Regions from separate parts of the Paenibacillus sp. JJ1722 genome, predicted to be linked through region 3. Evidence: riboswitches for the same ligand, from Rfam matches in the RefSeq annotation. Region 3 holds a riboswitch; each other region holds the start of a gene.
What was found. Region 3 has a riboswitch for cyclic di-AMP ahead of ACM1ND_RS06865 (hypothetical protein). Riboswitches for the same ligand answer to the same signal wherever they lie in the genome.

Region 1 (3,262 bases), 1.7 Mb from region 3:
AGGCCATGCTATAGGAAACCATTCCTATACTCATCCGGATTTTAGGAAGGCCACACCAGAACGCTTTCGCAACCAGATTACAAAAACAGAACGTATTTTACAAGCCAGCGCAGGTTTTCGCCCCAAGTTGATTCGTCCACCCTACGGTGAAATCACGGAGCCTCAAATCCAGTGGGCACGTCGTCATGGCTACATGATTGTCAATTGGAATGTAGACTCTCTCGACTGGAAGGGACTAAGTAAAACACAAATTCAGCGCAATGTGATCCCAGCTACTGGGCCTGGCTCTATTATTTTAATGCACGCAGGTGGAGGTCAAAGTTCCAACTTGCAAGGCACTGTCCAAGCTCTGCCGGGTCTAATTCACTCTCTAAAAGCTAAGGGCTACAAATTTGTGACAGTCCCCCGGCTACTCCACACATCGGAACAGAAATAACCATATGTTTAGGATTGAGCTACAAGCTAAAGCAACGTAAAAAGGCTGTCTTACCAGCAGAAGTTTTCTGCTCGTCAAGACAGCCTTTTTTATGGATAGGACCTGATAAGAGTCTGACCCAGTTATATGCGGTAGGATACAGGCATTAAGTTTACATAATATATATTATGTTTAATTAAACCGTATATACGTATAATGCTATTTATCAATAACGTACAGCTTCACATTTTGAAATCCAAAGTCGTTCACAAATGATTTGTTGCCAGGAATAAAGATATCAATCCGTTTTCCTGTAATGGCGCTGCCCTGATCGCGAGCGACAGCTACAAAAGAATGATCCGGCAAACCTGGGTGGGAATAGCCTGTAACCAGCACTTTCGTGCCCATCGGAATGACGTTCGGGTCTACCGCAATTGTACCTAGTTTAAGCGGATTGCCGTAGTAGTCCACTGCTCCCCATTTACCATTCTCATCGGCTGCGGCAGAATACGCAGTAGCCTTAACGTCAACTATTTTGCTATAGTTAAATGTTTTGCCCCACGCTTCAATCGTTGGCCCCTCATTCGCTGGTGCTTTCTCCGTAAGAAGCTGCGGCTTCGAATCCGAAGCTACATTCACACTTTTTTCACCAGGTACCTTAATTTGCAGACCTGCATATATATTGTTAGAGGCAATGTTTGGGTTCGCCTTCGTCAGCTCGTCCACTGATACTCCATAACGTTGAGCAAGCAAAAAGAAGGTATCGCCATCTTTGGCAGTATGAAGCGAAGCAGCATCCGCTACTCCAGCTGTCTGTGCCAGCCCTGCAATGGCTGCGGCAAGCACCGCAAATTTCATGGTTTTTCCAATATGTTTTAGATGTTTCAAAGATATGTACCTCCTCTGTTATGCCTGCGAAGTTAGCTGTCGGATTCGGACTCAGGAGAAGCCCTATGCTTGTGCAATTCACCCCTAGGCATATTCCATATCGTCTTATGACGTTTCGGAAAGACTGCCGTTGTTACGTCCCCCGCACTTCCCATAGTTTGGGCCCAGCATTCAGCGTTTGTCATAACCGCATGCTGTCCCGGTAAGTTTTGGCTTACTGCATAATATCACAATTTTGTAACCTTATCCGCATGAAAATGTTGGGAACCTTGAACATCATACTATAATCGTTACAATTTTGCCACCAAGAAATCGATATTTGTTACGAAAATATGGTGAAATGGTGACAAAAAAAGAAAAAGCCCTCCGTCAAACGGAGGGCTTTTTTATAGCTCATATCAGCACTTTCTTACAATACTTTGGCAAGAAAATCACGGGTGCGATCATGGCTTGGAGTACCAAATACCTGCTCTGGTGTACCTTGTTCCACAATTTGACCGTTATCCATAAAGATGATTCGATCGCCTACCTCGCGGGCAAAGCCCATTTCATGCGTCACGATTACCATGGTCATGCCGCCTTCGGCGAGCTTCTTCATTACATCCAGAACCTCTCCAACCATTTCAGGGTCCAATGCAGAAGTCGGCTCATCGAACAGCATTACGTGCGGCTGCATGGCCAAAGCACGCGCAATCGCAATACGTTGCTTCTGACCACCGGATAGCTGGTTCGGATAGGTATTCTTCTTATCCTCAAGCCCTACGGTACGCAGGAGTTCTAGCGCAATTTTTTCCGCTTCCTTCCCTGACTGTCTTCTAACCTGCGTTGGTGCAAGCGTCAGGTTCTGCAACACTGTTTTATGCGGGAACAGATTAAAATGCTGGAACACCATCCCCATCTTCTCCCGGGTTACATTAATATTATGACCACGAGCTGTAATCGGCTCGCCCTCAAACAAAATCTCCCCGTCCGTAGGCTGTTCTAGCAGATTCATGCAACGTAAAAACGTACTCTTCCCCGAACCGCTGGGACCGATGATGACGACGACTTCACCTTTGGCGATATCTATATCAATGCCTTTTAAAATCTCATTCTTGCCGAACGATTTACGCAGTTGTTTAACGGTGATCACTGGCTCTCAACTTCCTTTCCCATAAACCCAGCAGCTTAGACAAGCTGAATGTCATTACAAAATAAATAGCGGCTGCGATTACGAACGGACTTAATCCTTCGTAGGTAATGTTCTTAATGACCTGGGCCTGATACATAATATCCACCATCCCAATGGTCGAAATAATGGATGATTCTTTAATGATCGTAATAAACTCATTACCGATAGCAGGCAAAATAGATTTAAACGCTTGCGGCAAAATGACATGACGCATAGCTTTGCCTCGTCCCATACCCAATGAACGGGCAGCCTCCATCTGTCCACGGTCTACTGCCTGGATACCTGCACGGAAAATTTCAGCCAGATATGCCGAGCTATTCAGAGACAATGTGATTATACCAGACTGGAGTGGAGTAAAATTGACACCCAGCGTCAAAGCAACCCCGTAGTGAATAATCATGAGTTGCACCAGCATAGGTGTGCCACGCAGTATCTCTACATAAGTGGTACCTAACCACTCAATGATGCGTACTCCACTCATACGTAGCAAGGATATGATCAGACCAATGATGAATCCGAACAGTACTCCGAGCGCAGACAGCAACAAGGTGTAGCCGATACCCGTAGCGTATAAACTGCGGTATTTCCAAAAAATATCTACAATGTTATTAGAAGAAACCTGACGATCCGCAGAAAGTGCACTCGCTTCCGTGGAAAACTTCTCAATCGACCCGTCTGCTTTCAGGCGAGCCAACGTTTTATTTACAGAAGCAAGCAATTCTGCATTCCCTTTACGGATACCCACAGCTGTTTCTGCTCCCGCATCCTCAGGCACAGCCTTGGCAAGG
Region 2 (3,262 bases), 1.5 Mb from region 3:
TACTCACTTGGATGCGCCACAATTTGACGAAGATCGTGAAGAAGTTATATCACGTGCTGTCGAATCAGGAGTAACACGGATGATCAATATCGGATTTAATCGTGAGACCATTCCATCCACTATGAAATTGGCCGAGACGTATGATTTTATTTATGCGGCAGTTGGATGGCATCCGCAGGATGCTATTACAATGCAGGAGGGCGATCTAGAATGGATTGCATCGTTATGCAGTCATAAAAAGGTTGTAGCCATCGGAGAGATCGGTCTGGATTATTATTGGGATACATCACCGAAGGATGTGCAGCATCGGGTGTTTCGAAATCAAATTGGTCTGGCTCGTGAGCTCAAAATGCCCATTGTTATTCATAACCGGGATGCACATGAAGATATTGTTAGGATATTGCGCGAGGAAAAAGCGAGTGAGATTGGAGGAGTCATGCACTCCTTTTCGGGTAGCTGGGAGACAGCCAAAATGGTGCTGGATATGGGATTTCACCTTTCCTTCGGTGGTCCAATAACGTTCAAAAATGCCAAGCAGCCAAAAGAGGTGCTCGCACAGGTGCCGCTGGACCGTCTGCTCATTGAAACTGATGCTCCCTATCTGACGCCTCATCCGTTTCGTGGGAAGCGAAATGAGTCTGCACATGTGAGACTGGTAGCAGAGGCTGCAGCCCAAATCAAAGGGATTACAGTGGAGGAATTAGTGTCAATAACGACCCAAAATGCCCTGGAACGATTTGACATTCAATGAAAAAGTGAAGAAATCGATCAAAATAAAGAGATAGACGAAGCTAATCATGAATTTGTTGCAGGAAACTCGAGAATATTACAATATTTTAACCGAATATTTTAAAAAATGTACTTGAAACCTGCTTTACAACATGCATAGAAACAGGATATCATCTTTTCAGTGAATTGTTGTTTGAATGTAAACATCAACAAGTCATTTCATGAACCAGTCTCGCTGAGTCCCTTTTACAGGGAACGGGGGAACCGATATGGCTTACAGTACGTCCGGCATATGTGCAAGAAGGGAACGTCTCTTCCGCCAGCCGGCTCGACCGAAATTCTTTCCCCGGATGGGATTGAATAGGTGGAGGAGCCGTATTTCGATTTCTTTCTGGGTCTTCGGGGTGAATGTGAAGGCGACCGCCATGAGCGGTTGACCCAAGCTAGGGCGACTCTCTACGTCCGAACCCGACAGCTAACCCCGTAAGCGTAACAAGAGAGAAGCCATCTCGTGCATGAGTTTTCCCGCATATTCACACATGCCGGAAGCCACGAAAGAGCTCTCTAGTCTCTTTCTCTGGCTTTTTTTGTTGTGAATAAAAGAAAATCTGTCATCATACTGTGGTTAAACAGGGGAGGACAGCATGCCGCGAAGACGGGTACATGGTGCAGGACAGTCGCAGTTTGGGCTTGTCTTGTAGAAAATCTGTTATAGTCACGTCAAATCTCAACTATGTCTTACTCCAGACGGCGGGCTATGTAAGGAGGACGGAGGAAATGGGCATTTTCCAAAAAAAGGATACCCATGAGTCACGCTCATCCAGCATGTCTTACGTATTGCGTTGGAAGCAAGAGAATGTGCGCCAGGCTGCTTTGGTTGCTATTTTTCTAATCGCGCTAACGATTATGATTTCAATTCTGATGTACACGCAATCTAAAAAACAAGTCTTTTTTGTCATCGATGGCAAGGCGTCTGCGGTAGAAACCCGGGAATCCAAGCTTCAAGATTTGCTGAGCGAGCATTCCATTTCACTTCAGCCGCATGATACAGTTTCCATGCCGCTAAATGGAGCAATACAGGATGGCGATCGCGTAGTCATTAAACGTGCCAATCAAGTCAAAGTATCTTCAGGCAATGAGACGAAAAAGCTGTACACAACAGAAAATACAGTAGAAGGTGCCATTCGTACCTCGGGCTATAAATTATCATCAACGGATAAAGTTTATCCTGCGTTGGATGCCTCTGTTTCGTCTAACATGGACATAAAAATCGTCCGTGTGAAGAAACAGCAGGTCGAACAGAAAAAACAGGTGCCTTATCAGGTCATCAAAACGGCCGATCCGAGTCTTTATAAAGGCGATAATCGGGTCATTCAAAGCGGCAAATCGGGTGTGGTCGTCCAGCACGTTCAAAAGGTATATCATGATGGAAAGTTGGTATCCAAACAGCTGGTTAACAAGGAAGTTGCACAGAACCGTGTGGATAAAGTCATTGCAGTAGGAACGAAGAAAAAACCGGTCGTTCTGGCTGCTTCCGTCGGTCCCAATGATGCGGTTAAGGCAACAACGGTTAGTTCGGGCAGTGCTGTCCGTAAAGCAGGCGTCAATTTTAAATATAGCAAAGTTTTACAAAATGTCTCCATGACGGCGTATTCCTCACAGGAGCCAGGTATCGGTACACGTACTGCATCCGGCGCACGTGTCACGGAAGGACGCACCATCGCGGTCGATCCGAGTGTAATTCCAATCGGCTGGTGGGTGTATATCGAAGGGGTGGGCTTCCGCCGTGCGGAGGATACCGGTGGCGCGATTAAAGGCCACAAAATCGATGTGTATTATGAGAGTTTGAGCCGAGCCAACCAATTTGGTCGTAAGCACGGTAAAACCGTTTATGTTATCGGACCGGTAAAGCCTGAAATCAACTAAAACAGGTTGTGTATGTTGAGGGCAATGCGATAGTATTAACAACATAGTTATGCCATGCTAAGAAGAGGATATCCTCTTCTTATTTTGTTTTCAAAAGCAGGGAAAGATAAATATAGCTTGCTGTGTAGCAGTGGAGGGAAACGCAAATGATCAAGGAAGTGATCGTGGTAGAGGGCCGGGATGATACGGTGGCCATTCGCCGCGCTGTTGAAGCGGATACGATAGAAACTGGCGGCTCCGCCATTAATAAAATGACGCTGCGTAAAATTGCATTGGCGCAGGAGCGGCGGGGGGTCATCATTTTAACCGATCCCGATCATGCAGGGGAGCGCATCCGTAAGATTATCGCTTCCAAGGTACCCGGCTGCAAGCAGGCCTTTATACCCGAGGCAGAAGCGACGCGCAAAGGAGATATTGGCGTGGAGAATGCCTCACCGGAAGCGATCAGACACGCTCTTGCACGGGTCCATACGACAGTGGAAGGCGCCGACCCGCTGATTGAGTGGGCGGACCTGATTGATGCTGGACTCATCACCCACCCCAATGCTGCTGCACGCCGTATGGCCTTAGGGAATGTGCTGGGTATTGGTTATTGTAACGGAAAGCA
Region 3 (3,262 bases):
GTGAATAAAGCCGATTGTCCAATGCCGAAACGAACCTCTTTCCCTTCCATGCTTCCTTGAGAAGCATCCACACCCAGTGTCTGGATTAACGGGTTACCTGTCTTTTCAGACACGTACGTAATAGATAGAAAAATAAGAAACAATACCATCATGGAGCTAAAAATAATCCAGCCCTGCTTACGATTACGGGCAAACAGTCCAAAGGTATACGGCAACGAAGCCGGCATTACCCACATTGCCAAAATTTCCAGCACGTTCGTCCAAGGACTTGGATTTTCAAAAGGATGCGCAGAGTTAGCTCCCGCATAACCGCCTCCATTCGTCCCCAAATGCTTGATGGACTCCAGAGAAGCAATGGGCCCCATAGAAATCTGCTGCTGTGTTCCGCTCAGCGTCGTAAGATCCGCCGTAGGCTGTAGCGTCTGTGGTACCTTCAATCCAACCAGCACCAGCGTAAGCACAAAGGCCAGCGGCAGGAAAATCCTTATAATGGCTTTAATAAAATCTTGAAAGAAATTGCCCATCCCTTCACCGCGCCGCGTCAATCCTCTCATAAAAGCCGCAGCAACCGCAAAACCGGAAGCAGCCGAAGTGAACATCATCATCGTGACGAACGCCATCTGTGTCAGATACGTAAGCCCGCTTTCTCCGCTATAATGTTGGAGATTCGTATTCGTCATAAAGCTGATTACCGTATTAAAAGCTAGTGATGCTTCCATATTACTGTTTCCAGCCGGATTACCGGGAAGCATTCCCTGTAAACGCAACAGCAAGTAGCTGATCGCCACAAGCACGACATTCGTTGCAATGAAACTCATAACATACGTAGTCCAACGCATGCTCTCCAGCTTCTTCAATCCTACTATCTTATAAATCAGCTTTTCTGTTCCGCCAAAAATCCGATCCGTCCGATTGGGTTCATTCGAGAATACATGATACATATAGGTGCCCACTGGCTTTACCAAGAGCAGCAATATGACGATCACAATTCCAATTTGAAGCAGCTCCATCCTTTATTCCTCCTTCAAAATGCTCCTGCGTTTGGAACAACAGACCTGCTTCCAGAGCACCAAACGTGTGCACACGTTTGCGAAAACCTGCTACCTATGATGCTTAATATTCAGATCTGTTGTTCCCGCCCGCTCTATCCCCTATAGCTGATTAGAACTTTTCAGGGTTCAGGAGTGCGTAGATTAAATACATAAACACAATAGCCGTAAGTCCAAGTATAACGATCATCCTCTTCGTCCTCCTTTAGAGGTCTGCGCATCACACCAGCGTACAAACAGCAGTATCACTCCATAACTCACAGCCATGACGAGCAGCATGTATATATCCATCATGTTTATACCCTCCGTATCGGTCCTCAGATCGCCATTCTTATTTGATCATAAAATCATAAAACAACTATGTTATAAGTGCTTATCCGTTCAGCAGAAAACCCACCTCTCCGTTCAATGTGTAGATCACATGATCCGCTCCCAATCCCCGATAAATTCCTTGTGGATTACAGCCGTGCGTAATAACATAGATCGATTCCGATGTTAGCGGCCGACATATTTGCAGGAAACGGCACGTCAGATTCAAGCTGTTCTCGAACAAATACACACTACCAATTTCTTTTTTTGGAAAATTCCATTTTCCTGCTTGCATGGTATTGATGCGGACAATGTGCTCCACACCCATTTTTTTGAGCTGTCGTTCCTCCTGGGCGCTATTCGTGAGAACTGCAAACGCCAATTTTTTGAAAATAAGCAATTTCACAAAACTTCTGCCCGCTTCATTCGGTGCAGTGACAATAATTAACCGACCTTCCATCAGTAGCTCCTCTCCCGGTATAAAAAGACAACAAAAAGAAGCCGAAGGAAAAAGGCTTTCCTCCGGCTTCTTACATATCCATGATAAAATAAACCATGGCTGCACACGGCGGTTTGTTGCCTCTCCCTGTACGCTTACGAGGTTAGCTGTCGGATTCGGACGTGAGAGTCGCCCTATTTCTGGCACTTGACCTGAAAATTCACCCCATGAGACACACGGCTTCCGAAGCCGTACAATCTCGATTGGTTCCCCCGCTTTTGCAACTGCAAAATTCAGCGCTATAGACATTTCGTTGTTGCTTCATTCAAGTTAATTTGAAATTACGTCTTGAATCATACACCCGCGCATGGAAGACTGTAAAGCTCAACTGCGGGGTTATAAATCGGCCTTTAGAGCCTAGGATATTAATAATAGCGCTTACAATGCAACTATGCTTCTCACAGCTCCTTCAATCTCTGTTTTTCATCCCTTTTCGAAAATGACAAGCATGTCAATATTGGCGTAGGGTAGGGCGTTTTTGGCCTTTTTTTGTAAAAAGAGAAGAAAATACGCTATATGTACCAGCTAAACACCGATTGAACCCGCTTTTATAAGAAGAAACACCTTAATTCGCTCCATTTGCGGTGCGATTTACTGTTTTGAACAAAATACGATTTTACAGCGGCTAAAGGCTTGATACAGCTTTTCAAAACTTGCAACCTCGATTTTAATTGCTTACAATTTAATTGCTGAATATTGAATAAGGAGAGATACTATGACCGTTTATGAATATGATGCGCACACCCTGCAAGGGAAACAAATTCCGTTATCCACATATGAAGGGAACGTTCTGCTTATCGTGAACACTGCCAGCAAATGTGGGTTAACCCCCCAATACAAAGCGCTACAAGAGCTATATGACCAGTACCATGAACAGGGGCTCGAAATTTTGGGATTTCCCAGCAACCAATTTGCCAAACAAGAGCCAGGTTCCAGCGAGGAGATTTCCGAGTTTTGCCAGATCAATTATGGTGTTACCTTTCCGATGTTCGCCAAGACAGATGTCAATGGCGATCAAGCGCACCCCTTATTTCGTTACCTGACCCAAACTGCTCCGGGGGTATTAGGGTCCAAAGCGATCAAATGGAATTTTACTAAATTCTTAATTACACGAGAAGGTAACGTATTTAAGCGCTATGCACCGCAAACCACTCCAGATAAGCTGGCGGGAGATATAGAGAAGCTTTTGCAGCAAAACTGACATCCTTCTTTATCACAGTTAATAAATGACCTATTGTCTACCGTTGCTTCTGTGGCTAAAGGATATAACGAAAAATGCTTAACAAAAAAAGCATCCCTTCACGTAAACCGTGTCAGGATGCTTTTTTAACTGAGTCTTGCATATAATGCGGTCGAGAGGACTCGAACCTCCACGGGCGTACGCCCACTACCCCCTCAAGATAGC
Region 4 (3,262 bases), 2.8 Mb from region 3:
TCTGGATAAATGATCCGGTCCACACCGAGCTTCTCTAACGCACGCCCGTGCAGCACAGATATGGCTTTGGCTACGACTTTTTTCACACCCAGCTCCTTCAGCAAAATGGCGGTCAGGATGCTTACCTGAATGTCATCACCAATAGCAACAATGCCGCAATCGAAATTACGGATGCCCAGTGATCGCAATGAGTCTTCATCGGTAGCGTCCGCCACGACAGTATGTGTCAACATCTCACTCATACTGTCCACCACATCCTCATTCCGGTCAATGCCTAGCACCTCGCACCCCATATCCACCAATTGCAAAGCCAGGCTTGAGCCAAACCGCCCCAAGCCAATAACTACAAACTGCTGCGTTTTCATATCTACTCGAAAACTCCCTTATCTGAATCAATTTCATAAATGAGGATTTTACAAAAATCCTGAAATAATTAAACCAACGAAATGAATATGAAATGATTCATCCTATAATCATTTTGCCTTCCGGATGACGATATAATTCTTTACCCTTTTTCGGCCCCAGTGCATAAGCTAGCGTGAGTGGCCCCAGTCTACCTGCAAACATCGTCAGGGTAATCACCAGCTTGCCTATGACTGTCAAATCAGGTGTAAGCCCTATCGACAGCCCCACCGTACCAAACGCAGACACCGTCTCGAACAAGATCATCAAAAAATGATGATCTTCGGTTGCCGACAAAATCATGGTCACCCCGATCACGAACAGCAGCCCCAGCAGTGTAATGGTCAAAGCCTTGTAAATTCGTCCCTGCGCAAGTCGGTACCTGAACAGCACAATATCTTCACGCCCCCGTAGCATCGAAATCACGGCTCCAATGAGCAGCGCGAATGTTGTGGTCTTAATCCCGCCTCCAGTAGAGCCAGGAGAAGCCCCGATAAACATGAGTATGATGATAAAAAACTGCGTAGCCTGCCGCAAGCCTGCAATGTCCAGTGTATTGGCACCTGCGGTACGAGGGGTTACGGACTGGAATAAAGATCCCAGCAGTTTCCCCCCCCAATCAAGCGAGCCAAGAGTCTTTGGATTCGTAAACTCAAATACAAAAATCACGAGCGTGCCGACTACAATCATAGCGCCCGTCATGCTGAGTACCACCTTAGTATGCAAGGACAGTCTCTTGCGCTTGCGATATTCTGCCAGATCCGACATCACTACAAAACCAATGCCGCCTGAAATAATCAGGAACATAGCTGTAAAATTAACAATCGGATCATATACATAACCTGTCAGGCTGCGAAAGTGCCCGAATAAGTCAAAACCAGCATTGTTAAACATGGAGATGGCATGCCAAATCCCAAAATAAATCGCCCTGCCTACAGGCATATCAAACGCCCAGCGAATCGCAAATATTGCAGCACATACGCCCTCAATGACCAGCGAGTACAGCAGCACCTTACGAATCAATCCGACAATTCCTTCGACAGAGGTCTGATTCATCGCTTCCTGTAAAATGAGGCGCTCCCGTAAGGAAATCCGACGTTTGAACACCAGCGCGATCAAGGTAGCCATAGTCATAAAGCCCAGGCCGCCGATCTGAATGAGCGCAACGATAACAACTTGACCAAAGGTTGTAAAAAAGGTCCCCGTATCCTTTACGACAAGCCCTGTAACACAGGTCGCGGAAGCGGCAGTAAACAAAGCGTCTATAAACGCAAGTGGCTTTCCTGTTGTATTGGAGATCGGCAGCATTAACAATAAACTACCTATTAGAATGATAATGGCAAAGCCCGCAACGAATATCTGCGGTGGAGAAAGCCGGAGCCAGCTTGCATTGGGATTCATCTATTCATCACTTCTCTCCTAATCCTTAAAACTATAAAAACAGTGATTTAATACGGTGTAAGCCCGCTACGCGTTCCATTTGATCTTCCGATCGTCGTTGCCCCTAATTTTTTTGATTTTTCCAAACCTTTAGTAACTATAATTAGCATTCCCTGAATACAGGAAGAATGCATGTCAAGCACTACTCTGCCCCCTGTGCTATTGGCGGGCAGCAGCGAAGGGAGCAGAATTGTTCTGAAGAAGCGAAGCGTTTGCCTTTATCTCCGGATTTTAACCATTAAAGGGGTTATACAATCAAAAAATCCGGGGATAACAGCAATCGGAAGAATAATCTGCACCCGCAGCGGTCTAACCAATCCAAACACTTTTATACACACAAAAATAGACACCGGAAAACCGAGTGCCTGACTTGGTTCCTGCTCATAGCCTACGAGGTTAGCTGACGGATTCGGGCAGCACAGTATGCCCTATTTACACATCCAATCCAGCAGGATCGGCTGTAAAATTCACCCCAGTAACATGGTTCCCCCGTTTTCCCATAGAAATTCGGCTCAACTGTATATCATTACCTATGTATTTCATAGGCATTGCCTCAAGATTATAATCCTTCTATATCCAGATCACAAAATCGATTTCGCCGAAAAAACGTGAAATTGGCTTTATTTTGCGAATGGGCATCGTTTAATCGCAGCTTATCTTATTTTATTAGAACTTTAAAGTGCTTTCACTCTATTTTCATGAATATCGCTGGTCTGTTGGCGGGAACCTGTGCAGTATGATATCTTTAATGGATGTTCTTATTTACAGATTAAGGAGGAAACTCATGAATCCTATCGGGAAACCGGTCGTGCTCACGGCCAACTTCAAAAAATTAGGCTTGCTGGGCGGGATTGGCCTGATTTGCTTTTTTATCTTTCAATTGCTTATTCCCTCGCTTAGCAATCCGAGTCCAGAATCAGTAATGAACGCAAAGGTCATCAGCAAACAAGAAGCGGTCATACACGCATTGGACTTTGCCCGCTCCGAGTTGGGCTATACTGAATCACAGCCAGAGGAGCCTGTCGTGACCTATCAGGCCGAAACAGATTTGTACGGTTATTTATCTAGAGAAAAACTGCTTCAACAGTACGACCGTACATGGAAGAAAAATTACCCTTACGAAACCTTTCGGGTTGATCTGCCTGAATCCTCAGCGAAAAGCAAACTGCAAATTCATGTGGATTTATCCACTGGGAAGGTCGTTAGCTTTAAACGGATCACCTCCAGTACCAATTACACACAGGCTGATATTTCTACGGATGAAGAAGCACGTAACAGGCTTATACGTGTAGCTGAGGACGGCATGACGCTTGAAGCCAAGGAGCAGGCGGCCGCAGTATGGGTCAAGCGCTTTGGCTTTAAGCCGTCGGACTTGAAGCTCGCCACCACTGAAAAAGAAGGTGGATTAAAGTATACCGTA

Region 1: another riboswitch for cyclic di-AMP. It lies ahead of ACM1ND_RS14355 (3D domain-containing protein); the one in region 3 lies ahead of ACM1ND_RS06865 (hypothetical protein).
Region 2: another riboswitch for cyclic di-AMP. It lies ahead of ACM1ND_RS00140 (3D domain-containing protein); the one in region 3 lies ahead of ACM1ND_RS06865 (hypothetical protein).
Region 4: another riboswitch for cyclic di-AMP. It lies ahead of ACM1ND_RS21620 (TrkH family potassium uptake protein); the one in region 3 lies ahead of ACM1ND_RS06865 (hypothetical protein).

What each region holds. Positions count from the first base shown of each region.
Region 1 covers NZ_CP182500.1:3,273,806-3,277,067, forward strand. The annotation lists gene ACM1ND_RS14350 (polysaccharide deacetylase family protein) at 1-436, shown strand, start outside; gene ACM1ND_RS14355 (3D domain-containing protein) at 635-1,303, opposite strand; cyclic di-AMP (ydaO/yuaA leader) riboswitch at 1,310-1,478, opposite strand; gene ACM1ND_RS14360 (amino acid ABC transporter ATP-binding protein) at 1,713-2,435, opposite strand; gene ACM1ND_RS14365 (ABC transporter substrate-binding protein/permease) at 2,422-3,262, opposite strand, start outside.
Region 2 covers NZ_CP182500.1:29,025-32,286, forward strand. The annotation lists gene ACM1ND_RS00135 (TatD family hydrolase) at 1-751, shown strand, start outside; cyclic di-AMP (ydaO/yuaA leader) riboswitch at 953-1,235, shown strand; gene ACM1ND_RS00140 (3D domain-containing protein) at 1,507-2,655, shown strand; gene rnmV (ribonuclease M5) at 2,802-3,262, shown strand, end outside.
Region 3 covers NZ_CP182500.1:1,544,932-1,548,193, reverse strand. The annotation lists gene kdpA (potassium-transporting ATPase subunit KdpA) at 1-1,010, opposite strand, end outside; gene ACM1ND_RS06870 (potassium-transporting ATPase subunit F) at 1,162-1,239, opposite strand; gene ACM1ND_RS06865 (hypothetical protein) at 1,423-1,818, opposite strand; cyclic di-AMP (ydaO/yuaA leader) riboswitch at 1,934-2,106, opposite strand; gene ACM1ND_RS06860 (glutathione peroxidase) at 2,573-3,058, shown strand; tRNA gene ACM1ND_RS06855 (tRNA-Leu) at 3,205-3,262, opposite strand, start outside.
Region 4 covers NZ_CP182500.1:4,862,102-4,865,363, forward strand. The annotation lists gene ACM1ND_RS21615 (potassium channel family protein) at 1-365, opposite strand, end outside; gene ACM1ND_RS21620 (TrkH family potassium uptake protein) at 463-1,803, opposite strand; cyclic di-AMP (ydaO/yuaA leader) riboswitch at 2,213-2,365, opposite strand; gene ACM1ND_RS21625 (CPBP family intramembrane glutamic endopeptidase) at 2,627-3,262, shown strand, end outside.